DNA from 4 places in the Pseudarthrobacter sp. AB1 genome. Region 2 is predicted to be linked to each of the others. Evidence: predicted binding sites of a transcription regulator. Region 2 holds the regulator's gene; each other region holds the start of a gene.
The links. The regulator LexA, encoded in region 2, represses DNA repair genes until DNA is damaged. The targets are predictions, from matches to a motif close to TCGAACANNTGTTCGA.
Positions count from the first base shown of each region.

Region 1: DAD99_RS17680 (DUF6504 family protein) is a predicted target of LexA. The motif match lies at 2,075-2,090, and genes of this name have one in related genera.
Region 3: DAD99_RS12125 (HNH endonuclease signature motif containing protein) is a predicted target of LexA. The motif match lies at 1,046-1,061, and genes of this name have one in related genera.
Region 4: DAD99_RS05455 (HNH endonuclease signature motif containing protein) is a predicted target of LexA. The motif match lies at 1,529-1,544, and genes of this name have one in related genera.

Region 1 covers NZ_PZKO01000065.1:16,390-19,999, reverse strand. The annotation lists gene DAD99_RS17685 (DNA polymerase III subunit alpha) at 1-1,685, opposite strand, end outside; gene DAD99_RS17680 (DUF6504 family protein) at 1,682-2,017, opposite strand; gene DAD99_RS17675 (hypothetical protein) at 2,171-2,560, shown strand; gene DAD99_RS17670 (chorismate mutase) at 2,632-2,952, opposite strand; gene DAD99_RS17665 (VOC family protein) at 2,972-3,394, shown strand; gene DAD99_RS17660 (SOS response-associated peptidase) at 3,440-3,610, opposite strand, start outside.
Region 2 covers NZ_PZKO01000007.1:45,900-49,509, forward strand. The annotation lists gene DAD99_RS01650 (histidinol-phosphate transaminase) at 1-325, opposite strand, end outside; gene DAD99_RS01655 (LysM peptidoglycan-binding domain-containing protein) at 404-844, opposite strand; gene lexA (transcriptional repressor LexA) at 1,194-1,937, shown strand; gene DAD99_RS01665 (ATP-dependent DNA helicase) at 2,033-3,610, opposite strand, start outside.
Region 3 covers NZ_PZKO01000046.1:64,741-68,350, reverse strand. The annotation lists partial or broken gene DAD99_RS12140 (transposase) at 1-151, shown strand, start outside; partial or broken gene DAD99_RS12135 (MFS transporter) at 180-473, opposite strand; gene DAD99_RS12130 (Beta-galactosidase C-terminal domain) at 516-920, shown strand; gene DAD99_RS12125 (HNH endonuclease signature motif containing protein) at 1,299-3,008, shown strand; gene DAD99_RS12120 (hypothetical protein) at 3,169-3,441, opposite strand.
Region 4 covers NZ_PZKO01000018.1:54,507-58,116, reverse strand. The annotation lists gene DAD99_RS05470 (hypothetical protein) at 1-209, shown strand, start outside; gene DAD99_RS05465 (type 1 glutamine amidotransferase domain-containing protein) at 315-1,094, shown strand; tRNA gene DAD99_RS05460 (tRNA-Ser) at 1,315-1,404, opposite strand; gene DAD99_RS05455 (HNH endonuclease signature motif containing protein) at 1,666-3,135, shown strand; gene DAD99_RS05450 (zinc-binding alcohol dehydrogenase) at 3,544-3,610, shown strand, end outside.

The sequences.
Region 1 (3,610 bases), on a different contig from region 2:
TCCAGCAGCGTGGCGTCGCCCAGGATCACCCCGCAGGGATGCATGGAGATATGGCGGGGCAGCCGGTCCAGCCGTTCGGTGAGGTCCACCAGCAGGTCAAGCTGCTGGTTTTCGGCGAAGTCCCGCTGTTCCACCCGCCCGGCGAACTCCCGCAGCTCAGGTTTTTCAACCAGTGCCTCACGGAATTTCCTGGCCGAAAAGCGCCACAGCTGCTTGGCGATCTCACCGACGTCGTCATCGTCCATGCCCAGGGCCATCCCGGCGTCGCGGACGGCACCGCGGGCGCGGTACCCGTTCTGCATGCTCATCAGCGTGACGCGCTCGGAACCGAAGCGGTCAAAGATCCGCCGGTATACGTTGTGCCGTTCGGCGCTTTCGACGTCGATGTCGATGTCCGGCAACGTGGCCCGGTCCCGGGACAGGAAGCGTTCGAAGATCAGGTCGTGTTGCAGGGGGTCCACCTGGCTGACATCAATGAGGTAGTTGACCAGGCTTGAAGCCCCGGAACCGCGGGCGGCGGCCCTGACCCCCATGTCCTGGATCATCCGGGAGACCTCCGCGACCGTGAGGAAGTAGGAGGAAAACCCCAGGTTCCTGATGATCCCCAGCTCGTGCTCCAGCCGCGAGCGCATGTCCTTGCGGGCTGAGCCTGATATCCCAGGGAACCGCCTGCTGATCCCGGACTCACAGCGCTGCACCAGTTCATTGTGCGGGTCCTGGCTGATGCCTATGACCGATGCCTCGGGGACTACCGGCTGCTTCCAGCCCATGTCAGTCACCGGGTCGATCCGGCAGAAGTCGGCGAGCGCCTCGGTCTGTGCCATCAGCTGTTTGAGGTCCGCCGCGCCATACCCTGCGGCGCGGATGATTTCCTTGCCGAGCTGAAGCATCTGCGCAGAGGATTTGAGCCAGGCCTGCCCGTTGGGCTGGAGCAGCGGTTCGGCCGCGAGTTCGGGGAGGGACTTCAGGGTCCGGGCGGAGTCGAGCACGTCTGCCGTGGCGGCACCGTCCTCTGCGCAGTAGCGGACCGCGTTGGTGAGCACGGCCGGTACATGGTGTTCTTCCGCAAGCTTGAGCATACGTACCGCATGGGCGGTGCTCAGGTGCGCCCCGGGGGCAGTGAGCTGGGAAACGACTTCCGCCACCAGGGTTTTTGCGGGCATGGCGTCCAGCCAGCCTTTGAAAAGGGTGCGCGGACGGAGGTAGCGCCGGCCGCTCATGGCCCGTCCGACGTCGGAATCCGGGCCGATCAGTACTGTCAGGACCGGTTTCAGGGTTTTGGGGTCGAGCGTGCGGGAGGCGAGTTCGGCGCGGGTGACAGCCACCGGTACCGCTCCCCCGGCTTTGCCGGAGGTGCGGGCATGGGCATCGGACACCAGCCGGCACAGGGCCCGGTAGCCCGCCCCGTTGTTGTTGCCCCGGGCGAGCACCACCACCCTGCCGGCGAGCTGGGTGCGGTGGTCGCCGTCGTCGTCAAAAACCGCAAGGTCCACACCCACGATGGGGTCGATGCCGGCGGCCATGCAGGCTTTGAGGTGTTTGATGGTGCCGTACAGGCCGTCCCGGTCCGTGCAGGCGAGCGCGGTTGCGCCGTCCGCGGCGACAACCTGGGCCAGTTCGTCGGGCCACGCCACGCCATAGTGTGCGCTGAAGGCCGTGGAAACGTGAAGGTGGGAGAAGCTCATGCCGTTTGGGGCCGGAGTGCGTCGTGGATCCGCAGGATCCTCCAGCGGCCGCTGCCGACATGCCTGCTCAGGTCCAGGGTAAGCGGCTCTCCTGCATCCCGAGGGCCGGCACTCTGCGGGTCCGCCTGTACTTGGACGCGCCAGATTTCGTGGTCCACCAGCCCCGGCCCGCTGCCGAGGGGCGCACGGCGTTCCTCGGCCCACCACTGCCGGCGTTCGTACCACCGGACAGGCTCGGCGCACACGGCGTAGTGCCGCCCGGCCCACTGGAGTTTCAGCGGCTGGCCCGCGGGGGTGCAGACGACGTCCACGGACTCGCTGAACATACCCATGGGCGCCTCCCGGAACTGAACGGAGCTGATGCAAGATGCTGATGCAACAGCATTTATTCGAACACATATTCGAATAAATCCAGTCTACGACGGCGCTCCGACAAAACCTAGACAGGGGTGGACGGACGGGCAGCAGGAGGGCAGGATTGTGGCATGAGCACCCATGACGCACTCCTCAAGCACGTAAGCATCAAGGCCCAGGACGAAAAGCTCGTGGCAACCTTCGATATCGACGGCAACATACCGGGGGCAGGTGCGTACGTAGTGGGACTGGTGGCGGCGAGCCCTGATTACTCATCACAAAGACGGTTGGGCATTGAGTTCATGAACGGGGAGGCCATTGCCTTCTACTCGTTCAGCCATGACCAGAGCGCCGAGGAAAACTATGATCTTGCCGGTGTGACACACTCGGGCAACACCATCACGGGCAACTTCCCCGTCGCGGCCGTCCATGGCCTGGGCAAGGGACACGTCATGTCGGCCTTCAGCGAGGCCGACGGCCGGGAATTCCAGTCGGGCGTCGCCGTCGACGAAGCGCTCTAGGAAGCACGGCACTCCAGGAAACACCGGGCAGGTGCTGCCGGACCCGTGTCCGGACAGCACCTGCGGCGGCGTCAGTTGGTCTCTTTGTGGACCTTCATTTCGAGTTCGATAAACCCTGAGATCATGGCCCGGTAGGTTGATTCCACGATGTCCGGATCGATGTCCTTCTTTTCCGCGGCGGACCGTACATGCTCAATCACCCGTTCCACCCGGCCGGGGGCACGGACTTCAGCGTCGTCCCCCTTCAGGGTTCCGGCGATCCGTATCAGGCGTTCCCGCCGCGCAATGAGCGTGACAATCTGCTCATCAACTTCGTCGACCGCAATCCGAACGGCTGCGAGCTGTTCCTTGTCGGCCAAAGCATCCCGATCGTTTCCTTGAATTGTTGCCATCTTCTGACAGTATCGAAGCATGCAGCCCAGAGTCGACTTCATCTCACTAGGCGTTCGCAGTGTTGACGCCTCCCGCCGGTTCTACGCCGAAGGCCTCGGCTGGCCTGTCCACCGCGAGTTCCCCGGCGATGTGGTGTTCATCCAGGTCAACCACGGCCTCATCCTTTCCCTGTGGGATGCCGCGCAGATGCACGCCGAGGCCGGCGTAGGCGCTCCTGGCCCGGTCCCCTGCATCACACTCAGCCACAACCTGCCCAGCACCGAGGCGGTTGACCGGGTCATGGCGGAGGCGGCCTCGGCCGGGGCCACCATCGTCGCCGCGCCGGTCACCCAGCCCTGGGGCGGGTACAGCGGCTATTTCGCCGATCCGGACGGCTTCCGCTGGGAAATTGCCTATAACCCGACCTGGACAGTGGACGACGGCGGCCAGGTCAGCGTTTAGGGGCCGGGCACCTCTGCCGTCAGCCGGGTCAGCGAACGGACCACCTCAGAACAGCGCCTCCACCGGCCGGATGAGCTCCGGGGAGTTGTTGCGTACGTTGCCCACCTCGGTGCCCACGGAATCCACGTGCCAGTCTGCGGCGACGTCCTTCACGTGGGCCCGGACCAGGTCCACGAGGAAGGCGGCGTCGTCGATCTGCGGATCAAGCCAGGACGC
Region 2 (3,610 bases):
CGCCGAACGCCTGGAGAATCTGCTGGAGGACCTCATTGGATCCGTTGGCTGCCCAAATATTGGTGGCATCAAGACCGTGGCCGAGGTATTCGGCCAGCGCTTCCCGGAGTTCGGTGAACTCACGGTCCGGGTAGCGGTTGAGTCCTGCCGCGGCCTCCGTCACGGCCACACTGATCGCGGCCCGGACGTCCGCCGGGACCCCATGGGTGTTTTCGTTGACGTTCAGCAGGATAGGTACATCCAACTGCGGGGCACCATACGGGGTTAGCCCGCGGAGGTTGGTCCGGAGGGGAAGTCTGTTCAGACGCTCTAGCTGGTCATTCACCTGAACAGTTTAGGTCCGAAGCAGACGGCCGGAAAATGTGACGGCCTGCGGCGGCACGTTCCAGAGCCTGGAGCCTCCCTACTTCGTGGGGACGAAGAGCTGCTGTCCGGGGACAACGCCGCCGGCGGAAAGATTGTTCAACTGAGCAATATCCGCGATGACATCACGGGGATCACGCTCGGGCGCAACGGTACTGGCGATGGCCCAGAGGGACTGCCCGGCCTGGACCGTAACCGACACAGTTGGCGTCAAGGACAGGTCGGCGGCAGAGTCGGAAGCCTTCGCCGGTGCGTTGAGGAAACCTGCCAGCGAAAGCAGGATTGCGGCCAGGATCACCAGCGGGATGCCAATGAGGACAATCCGTCCCCTGCGGGTCAGGCGCAGCGGCGGCAAAGATTCCCTGCGCTGCCTGGGCGTCGCACCCGAAGCCGGCAGGGGCCCGGACCACTGCCGCGCGGTGAGGTCCTGCACGGAAACGAACTGCGGACGCGAGTCCTGCGAAGCAGATATAGCTGACATGAAATGAGCCCTCCTGGACCATACTGTGCTGCCCGGCGCGTCCTCCGCGTCCACTTGCCGGTGCCGGCCTGGGCCGTCCATAAATTCGAGTATTCGAATCCGCAAGCAACGAGTAGAACACATGTTCGAACTTTGCTTCTTCATTTTTAGCACTTATCAACGAATATTGTCGAGACTCGCTAGAACAAATGTTTGAAAAAGCCCTGTGGCTGGCCTACGTTTGGATCAAAGAACAACCACCTCTGTAGTTGATCAGCAGGGTCTGACAATCAACTCCGACACCAGCCCCGGGGCGTTCCAGGCACCAGCGGCCGGAGCGGATCCGGGCAACCGAAAGGCATTGGCGAACATGGCAGCACCAGCCGCCGGGGGCAAGGCGACACCGCGCCGCCAGCCCCAACGGACCCCCAAGGGGCTCACCGCCCGCCAGAAAAAGATCCTTGAAACCATCCAGCGCTCGGTGAATGACCACGGCTATCCGCCGTCGATGCGTGAAATCGGCGACACCGTGGGCCTGGCGAGTTTGTCCAGCGTGACCCACCAGCTGTCGCAGCTGGAAAAGCTGGGATACCTGCGCCGGGACCCCAAACGTCCGCGTGCCATGGAGGTCCTCATGCCGTTGACGCTGGATGGCGGGTCCACTAAGTCCAAGGGGACTACCAAGCCCTCGGTCCTGCACGGCGTCGGCGGAACGGTCACCGAACTTCCCTCCGCCATGGACACCGCCATGGTGCCGCTGGTGGGCCGGATCGCGGCTGGCGGGCCCATCCTTGCCGACCAGGTGGTGGAAGACGTGATGCCACTGCCGCGGCAGCTCGTGGGCCAGGGTGAACTTTTTATGCTGCGCGTGGCCGGCGACTCCATGGTGGACGCTGCCATCTGCGACGGCGACTGGGTAGTGGTCCGCCGCCAGGCCGACGCCGCCAACGGCGATATCGTCGCGGCCCTGCTGGACGACGAAGCCACCGTGAAGACGTTCCGCCAGCGCGATGGACACACGTGGCTGTTGCCGCAGAACACGCAATACGAACCCATCCTGGGCGATCACGCCACAATCATGGGCAAGGTCGTCTCGGTCCTGCGCTCGCTCTAGGTCCCGAAGCGGGCCTCCACGCCCCCTCGGCCAGGACGAGGGCAAGCTACGGGACGGGGCCTGACTTTGCAGGACCACACAGTGTCCAGGTTCAGTCAGGCGCCCTTCCCGGCCAGCCTTTCCAGGGCAGCAAACGCTGTCTTGCGGTCCGTGGTGGGCCAGAACGGCGGCAGCGCGGCGCGGAGGAATCCGGCGTAGCGCTCGGTGGCAAGCCGGGAATCAAGCACGGCCACCACGCCTTTATCTCCGGTGGAACGGATCAGGCGGCCCGCGCCCTGGGCCAGGCGGATAGCCGCATGGGTGGCCGAAACCGCCATAAAGCCGTTTCCGCCGGCCTGCGCAACGGCGCGGGACCGTGCTGTCATCAGCGGATCGTCCGGCCGCGGGAACGGAATGCGGTCGATCACCACGAGCCGGCATGATCCGCCCGGAACATCCACACCCTGCCAGAGGGACATGGTTCCGAAGAGGCAGGTATCGGGCTCGTCCGCGAACTGCTTCACGAGGGCAGTCATGGTGGAGTCGCCCTGGCAGAGAATGCTGAGGCCGAGCCTGGGACGCATCGCCTCCGCGGCCTCCTCTGCGGCCCGGCGCGATGAAAAGAGACACAGGGCTCCGCCGCCGGACGCCCGGATCAGCGCTTCAAGTTCATCGAGTGCCTCCGGCGACGCCCCGCGGCCCGGCTTGGGCAGGTGCCCTGCGACGTAGAGGATCCCCTGCTTGGGATAATCAAACGGCGATCCGACGTCGATCCCGGTCCAGCTCGGCGCGCCCTCCCCCACGAGCCCCAGGCCGCCGGCGGCCGGTTCAAAGGCTGAGCCGATGGCAAGCGTGGCCGAGGTCAGCACCACGGTGTGGCCGGCGAACAGCCCTTCGCGGAGCTTTCCGGCTACGCTGAGCGGCGCGATGTTGACCAGGGCCGGCGCAGACTCGTCGGGCTGGGCATAGCCCTGTTGCGGGTCGAAGGAACTTGCGCGGGAAAACCACACCACTTCACGGTTCTCACGGGCCACAATGAGCCGTTCACACAGTTCGAGGATCAGCATCAGGCGTGAGCGCGCGAGCTGCCGCCCGCCGTCGGCCGTTTGGCTGCCGTCGCCCTTGGAATCAGAGAGTGCAGCCCGGCACGCCTCACGCAGCTGGTCCACGCAGTCCAGCTGTTCGTCGTTGAGGCCGTTGGGCAGCAGCCCGTTGGGCACCCCGGCCAGGGCGAGTTCCAGGTTGGCGGCAGCTGCGTTGAGGGCATCCACCGTGATGGCCGTGTGTTTGCGCGCGCCCGACGCGGCAGCGTGGACCATTGCCACGGAGAGTTGCCCCGACACGGCACCGGTGACGCGGTCCTGCAGTTCGTGGGCTTCGTCCACCACCACAACGTCGTACTCGGGGAGCACTGCGAGGCCTTCAAAGGCACTGACCGCGAGCATGGCATGGTTAGTGACCACCACGTCAGCCTCGGCGGCGTCGTGGCGTGCCAGTTCACTGAAGCATTCGGCCGCCATGGGGCATTTTTGGGCGCCCAGGCATTCCATGGACGTCACAGACACCTGCCGCCAGGCCCGGTCCGTTACCCCGGGAAGCAGTTCATCACGGTCGCCCGTGGTGGTCTTTTCCGCCCACTCCCGCAGGCGCACCACTTCCTTCCCCAGCTGGGACGACGGCCCGCCCAAGGCGGC
Region 3 (3,610 bases), on a different contig from region 2:
CCGCAGCGTCCAAGCGCTCGAGTCCGACATCCGCAAATGGGTCAGCGAATGGAACACCAACCCCACACCCTTCACCTGGACCAAGACAGCAGAACAGATTCTCGAATCAATCGGCCGACTTCTGAACCGAATTTCTGGCGCAGGACACTAGCCCTGAAGTACGTCGGTGTCACTTTTCCTCACAGGAGCTGTGAGTTCCGCACACGGCGCGAATTCAGCCACAGCAGAAGTCCGACGACGGCCGCGGACAGCATTGCCAGCGCACCGGTGACCACCAGGCCTGTCCGCACGCCAAACTCCTCCGTCAGCCAGCCCGCCAGCAGGCCTCCCAAAGCATGCCCGCCCAGCAGCAACAGCAGGTACAGCGCCATCACCCTCCCGCGCACTTCTGGGCCCGCCTCCACCTGCACGGCCGTGGCGGCGCTCGTCAGGAACACCAGAGTCATCAGGCCCACCACGGCAAGCATCACCATCCGGTGCTTGCCGGCGGGAAGTTGAAGTTGAGCGACGGCGGCGTGTCCACCGCCTGGAGCGAGCACGTCCACCTCGACGGGGCCGAAGCGGTGCAGACTTTCACCGAGTATCCGCTGGAGGGCGTGCCGTCCCTGACACGGCATGCGGTTGGTGCTGGTGATGGCGCGCACGCCGCCTGGTACCTCGCGACGTTCCCGGACCGCGACGGCATTGAAGCGGTTGTGGACCGGTTGCTGGCCGAATCAGGAGTGGCTCCAGCTGCCACGGCCGATCGCGGCGTGGAGCTCGTGCGGCGCCGTTCCGACGATGGCGGCAGCTTCCTGTTCGCGATCAACCACTCACGCTCGGCCGCCGCTGTGCAGGCTACCGGTGTTGACCTGGTGACCGGCGCGCCGTTTGCGGGGATTGTTGAGGCCGGTTCAGTAGCGGTTATCGCGGAGGGCTGACGCTTTTCGCGTGGTCCCGGACCCCGGTTTTGCCCAGGCCCGGGACCACCTTCGCTGAATGTCTTACCCCCACGGCAGAGTAATCCTATGGAGGGTTTCGGGGATCAGCTTGCGGGGAACAGCTGTCATACGGCCGTTCTAGTGCGCGTTGCCTCGCCCACTGGGGGCGCCTCCGACACTGACCTTGTCGACGGCGGCAATAATGTCGTACCCTCACGGCAGAGTATTCCTATGGAGGCTTTGTCCGAGCGGCTTGAGGGGAACAGCGGGAGTTTCGCCGTGCAGACGACGCACGCCGCTCCGCCCGTTCGTAGCGCTTCCAACCGCCGAATGCCCGATGCCGGCCAGAATGTCACACCCTCACGGCAGAGTGTTCGTATGGAGGCTTTGACCCAGCGGCTGGCAGGGAACGGCGGCGATTCCGCCATGCATGCGCCGGCGAGCCTAGCGGCGGCGATCGCGTTGGTCCGCGCCGCAGTTGCTGCCGCTCCGGACCAACTGGCCATGGCTGACTACGTGGACGCAGCAGACTTCGCCGGCCATGCCGAAGAGCTCTCCCGACACGTGGACTACCTCCAGATCCTGTCCGCAGGTGCCGTGGACCGCACCCGAACCCAGGCCATCACCAAGGCCGCGACCACCCGGGCCACCAAGTCCTGGACCACCGGCTGGGACAACGGCATCGAAACCGTGAACGAAACCGACACGGCCTGGCCCGCCGAAACCACCACTGACTCCGTTCCACGGTCCCCGGCGGACGACGGATGCAAGAACACCGCCGAGTTCCTACGACTACGGCTCAGGATCGGGCTCGGCGAAGCCAAACGCCGTCTCCACCTGGCTCACGCCATCCTGCCCGACACCTCCCTCACAGGCGACTCCGTACCGCCGGCACGGGAACACCTCGCCGCAGCATTCTCTCCCGCCACCACCCTGGCAGCCCCTGGCACTGAGACCGTCACCGAGCTAGAGTCCGTGGCAGATTCCGGGCCCGTGGTCTCGTCCCGGACGGCAACCATCATCAGCGCCACCCTGGACCGCCTGAAGCACCACACCACCGCAGAGAACCTGGATCGGATCGAACACGATCTGACCCGCACGGCCGCCACCGCGGACCCCGACTTCGTCGCCCGCATCGCCCGCCGCTGGGCCGAAACCCTCGACGCCGACGGCACCGAACCCACCGAAGAAGCCCTCCGGCACACCCAAAGCGCGTTCATCCGCAAACCCCGCCACGGCCTCCACCACCTCGAAATCTTCGCCACCACCGACCAATACGAACACTTCGCCACCATCATGAACGCCGCCACCAACCCCCGCACCCACCAACCCGCCGGCGCAAACCCCAGCCAGGACACCAGCGAGTGGCAGGACAACACGGTGGACCTGGACCGGCGCACCCGCAACCAGAAACAACTCGACGGCATCATCACCGCTTTCAAAGCGGCCCTCACCACCAACAAACTGCCCACCGCAGGCGGAAACCGCCCCCAAATCATCGCCACCATCAACTACCAAGACCTCCTCCCCCACCTTCCGGCCCCGGACACCAGCGCCGGTACAGGCGCAGCCACCGAGACGGAGACTGGGGTAGGGAATCTGCCTGGGACTGCGAGCAGCAGTACGGCTTCGGAACCCAGTACAAGTTCGGGCAACTACATCTTCACCGGGCCCGTCGCGGCAACCACCCTCCGCAAACTCGCCTGCGACGCCGACATCATCCCCACCCTCCTCGGCACCCACGGCGAAATCCTCGACCTCGGCCGCAAAACCCGCCTCTTCACCGGCGCCCAACGCCTCGCCCTGACCGCGCGCGACCAAGGCTGCACCTTCCCCAACTGCACCATCCCAGCCCCCTGGTGCGAAGCACACCACATCACCTACTGGTCCCAACAAGGACCCACCAACGTCAGCAACGGCGCCCTGCTCTGCTCCCATCACCACCACCTCATCCACAAAGAACAATGGACCATCCACCCCCGCAACGGCGTCCCCTGGTTCACACCCCCACGCCACATCGACCCCACCCGAAAACCCCAACAAAACCACTACTTCAAACCGCCACCGCCACCACCCAAACGCGAATAGACGACACCGCAACTTGAAATGGCAGCCACAGCGCGAGCAGGCGCTGCCCCCGCGCGAGTAGGCAAGAGTGCAACGCAAAGGCAGCTACCGCCACGAGTACCTGTGCCACTGCGGCGCGCCGGGACTGTCCACCTCAGAAATTCGGATGACGCGGGGACGTCTACCCGTCCGCAGGCAAGGTAGTGCCCGCCCGATCGCCCAGAGCTCCGGCAGCGGTCATGCCGATAATCTCGAGAAGGACATCCTCGTCACGGCGGATATCTGTGACATTGACTGAGCGGGCCGATTTCTCGACGCGGCCGGCCGGGAACCCATTGACCGCGATAGCCCATGAGTCAGCGGCCGGATCGTTGGACTCCCAGCTGACTTTGATCACACTGATCCCGCCGACCGTGGAGAGAACCTCCACCTGTACGTTCAGGGGCGCGGCCAAGCGATGATACAGGGGCGTTGTGCTGATGCGAACGGGGGTCTCCAAACGTCGGTGCCGCCGGCAATCCCGTAACCCGCAGAATCATGACTCCTTGAAACTCTGCCTTGTAGGTGTGCTTGAGGACAGGATCTGTGGTGGTCCGGTCGTAGCTTCCGTCGCCGTCCAGATC
Region 4 (3,610 bases), on a different contig from region 2:
GCAAGGAAGGCAGCGTGACCATCGCTTTGCAGGGCGTTGAAGGAAGTGGCGGTCTGCAGTCCAGCTACAGCCTCCCCGGCAGTCGGCACGTCTATTTGCAGCCGGACATGCTCACTAATACCGAGTCCACCATCAAGGACCTCTTCGGCAAGGTCCAGGAAAACCTGCGCGGCGGCCACAAGGGCGATGACAGGACGGACAAGCTCTAGCTGGGGAACTGTCCGTCGGGTACAGCAAAGGTCCTTGCCTTCTAAGACGGGGAGGGCACAAATTGGGCTGGGCGTAGGGTGGAAGTTAGACGGAAGGAGCACTTCATGAAGAAAATCCTCATGGTACTGACCAGCGTTTCCGAGATTGGCGATACCGGAGAGAACACCGGGTACAACGTGGCCGAAGCTGCACATCCTTGGAAAGTCTTCAAGGATTCCGGTCATTTCGTCGACTTTGCGTCCATCCAGGGCGGCCAGCCCCCGCGCGACGAGGTGGACTCAAAAGATCCCATCCAGGTTGCCTTCACGGAGGACGAGACCACGCGCGCCGGTCTATACAACACTGCCCGCGTCGACGTCGTTGATCCCGACCAGTACGACGCCATCTTCCTTGTGGGAGGCCATGGCACCATGTGGGACTTCCCGGACAGCGAAGGCTTGCAGAACCTTGTAGCCGGTGTCTACAACGCCGGCGGCGTGGTGGGCGCTGTCTGTCACGGACCGGCCGGACTGCTGAACGTTGAGTTGGCCAACGGCTTTCGGCTGGTCGAGGGCAGGAAGGTCGCTGCTTTCACCAACGACGAGGAAGTTGCCGCAGGAAAGGACAAGGTCATCCCGTTCTTTTTGGCCGACCGGCTTGAGGAACAGGGTGCCACCCACGTCTCCGCTGGTGTCTTTGAGGAAATGGTCGTGGTCGACGACCGGCTGGTGACGGGTCAGAACCCGGCCTCAGCCGCTGGCGTGGCCAAGGAGATGGAGAAGCTCCTGGCAGAGGTCATCCACCAGGAAAAAGCCGAGGAGCAGCACGAGGCGGAGGCGCTGCGCGCCGAAAAGGACGCCGAGAAGAGCGCCAAGAAGGCTGCTGCGGCAGGCACCGAGCACTAACGCCCGCAGCGCGCTGAAACTTGGAGGCCGCCCCGCCGACGGGGCGGCCTCCAACCGGCGTACACGCGCCGGCGACCATACTGTCCAGCGCATCGCGGTCCTGCTTCAGGTTCCGCGCTCCACGATGTACGGCATCCTCAACAAATCAAGGGGCCAAGTTTGGGGCAAAACAAAACCCCTGCTTCCCTTTGTTCATAAGGTAAGCAGGGGTCTTGCCAATTGGCGGTGACGGTGGGATTTGAACCCACGTTGGCTTTGACACCAAACAACATTTCGAGTGTTGCACCTTCGGCCGCTCGGACACGTCACCAACCTGAATAGGTTACCGGAGCATACCGCCCATCCACAAAACGGCATATGTTCAGCCCCTCATGGCGAAGGGACACGTAGCGGAGCTCCAGTGTGAAGGGGCAATTGAGCCCCACTCTTTCAGCTCGAACGGACAGTTGAGGGCCTCCAATGCAGCGCCCTCGAAGTGCTGCACGGTTAGGGGCTGCGGAAGGCCGCGGAGTTGTCCACATAGACCTTCAGCCTGGCCGCTATTGTCAGACCCTCACGGGATGATTTGAGTATGGATAGCAGAGCAGCTGTGGCGACGGCGGAGGCCCTTTCGGTGTCTTTCGGGGAGCTTGCTGCAGTGCTCCGTGAAGCTTCCGAAGGCTCCGCTGCGTGTGCTGATCCGCTTCGCCGTAGAGCTGATGTTGCCCTGAAGGCCTTGGCCGCCGTCGCCTGCGGGGAGGCGAAACTGGCTGCCCTGAAGGTGCATGCGGCCGCAGGTTATGCCGCCGCTGCCGAGGCCCTTGCGGGCCCTTCCGCGTCGCCGCAGGACCATGCCGGTCAGGAGATGGCTGTGATCGCTGAGGTCGCGTGCGTGCTGACGGTCAGCGAACGCTCCGCCGGTGCTCTGCTTTCTGAGGCGCACGCGCTGACCACGGCCCTGCCGTTGACGTTCGCGGCGTTGCAGGCCGGGACGATCTCGTGGCAGCACGCGAGGATCATGGTCGACGAAACCACCAACCTAAACCCCGCGGGAGCGCAGGCGTTGGAGGCACATTTCCTGGACCCCCACGTGGTGAATCCGGCACGTGGCCCGGCCGGTGAGCTCATCCCCGGCCGGTTCCGGCACAAGGCCCGCACCTGGCGGGAACGCCATCACCCGGTCAGCATCGAACAACGCCACCTACGTGGTGTCCAGGACCGGCGGGTGGAGTATGCCCCGGACCGCGACGGCATGGCCTGGCTCTCCGCCTACCTCCCCGCCGATCAGGCCGCCGGGATCTGGAACCGGACCACCGCCGCAGCCCGAGCGCTGCAGGGACCTCATGAGGACCGGACCCTCAGCCAGCTCCGCGCAGACACCGTCGCGACCTGGCTCCTCGGCGCCAACACCACCGCCGCCGCCGGAACCGGTGATGAGGGTAGGGAAAACAGCGGCGACGCGACCGGCGAAACGAGCGGTATCGGCGACACGGGCCTGGTCGTGAGCGGCGGTGTTCCCTCGCCCCGGGCACAGGTCCTCATCACCGTGCCGGTGTTTGCGCTGCTGGGCCTCACGGATGAACCTGCCATGCTCGACGGATACGGCCCGATCCCGCCGTCGATGGCCCGGCAACTGATCGCCGACGGTGCGGAGTCCTTCCACCGGGTCCTGACCGACCCGCGGGACGGTGCACCCCTGGAGATCGGGCGGACCAGCTACCGGCTCACAAAAGCCCAACGCCAATGGCTCAGACTTCGCGACGGGAAGTGCCCGTTCCCCGGCTGCAGCAACCACTCCCTCGACAACGAAGCCGACCACATCCTCGCCTGGGCCCACGGCGGCACCACCGGCATCTCAAATCTCGGCCAGCCCTGCCACAAACACCACAGACTCCGCCACACCACAGCCTGGACACCCACTGCGGCTACCAAAAACCAACCACCTGGCTGGACATCACCCACCGGACGCCACTACACCAGCGAACGGCAGGACTGGGAACCACCCCACTGGCCACAACAACAGTCGGGAAAATGGTCAGCGCTGGCGCCCCGTGCAGATTGAGGAGTGCCCGAAGCCGAAATTCCGGGCGAACCCGTGGGGGCGTTCCCTTTCCCGAACTTCATGGTGCTGACCTTCAGCTGCCCGACAATGAACCGCCCGACCATTCCCTGTTCGCGGAGGCTCTTCCCGGCGGTCCGCTGCCCGAAGTCCCCCACCGAACTGGGACTTCTCCCTCACTGACCGCAGCAACGTCTGACCACCAACCCTAAAGAGAATGCAGGGTTAGGGCCGTGGCAGGGCTATAACGCGGGCGGGGTTAGGGCTGGCAAGGCTGAGGCGGGCAAAACAGGGCAGCCTCCCATCAACAGTGCGAACGGACAGTTACGGCCCCGATTTCAGGGCTCCAAGTGTCATCTCGCACGGAGTGGGTGTCGCGGAGAGCCCCCGCGGACTAGATTCATAAGCAAGATGGCTAACTCAGGCAAAGAGGCACAGGCAACCGCGTACTGGACTACGGGGCCGAAACACGGCGAGC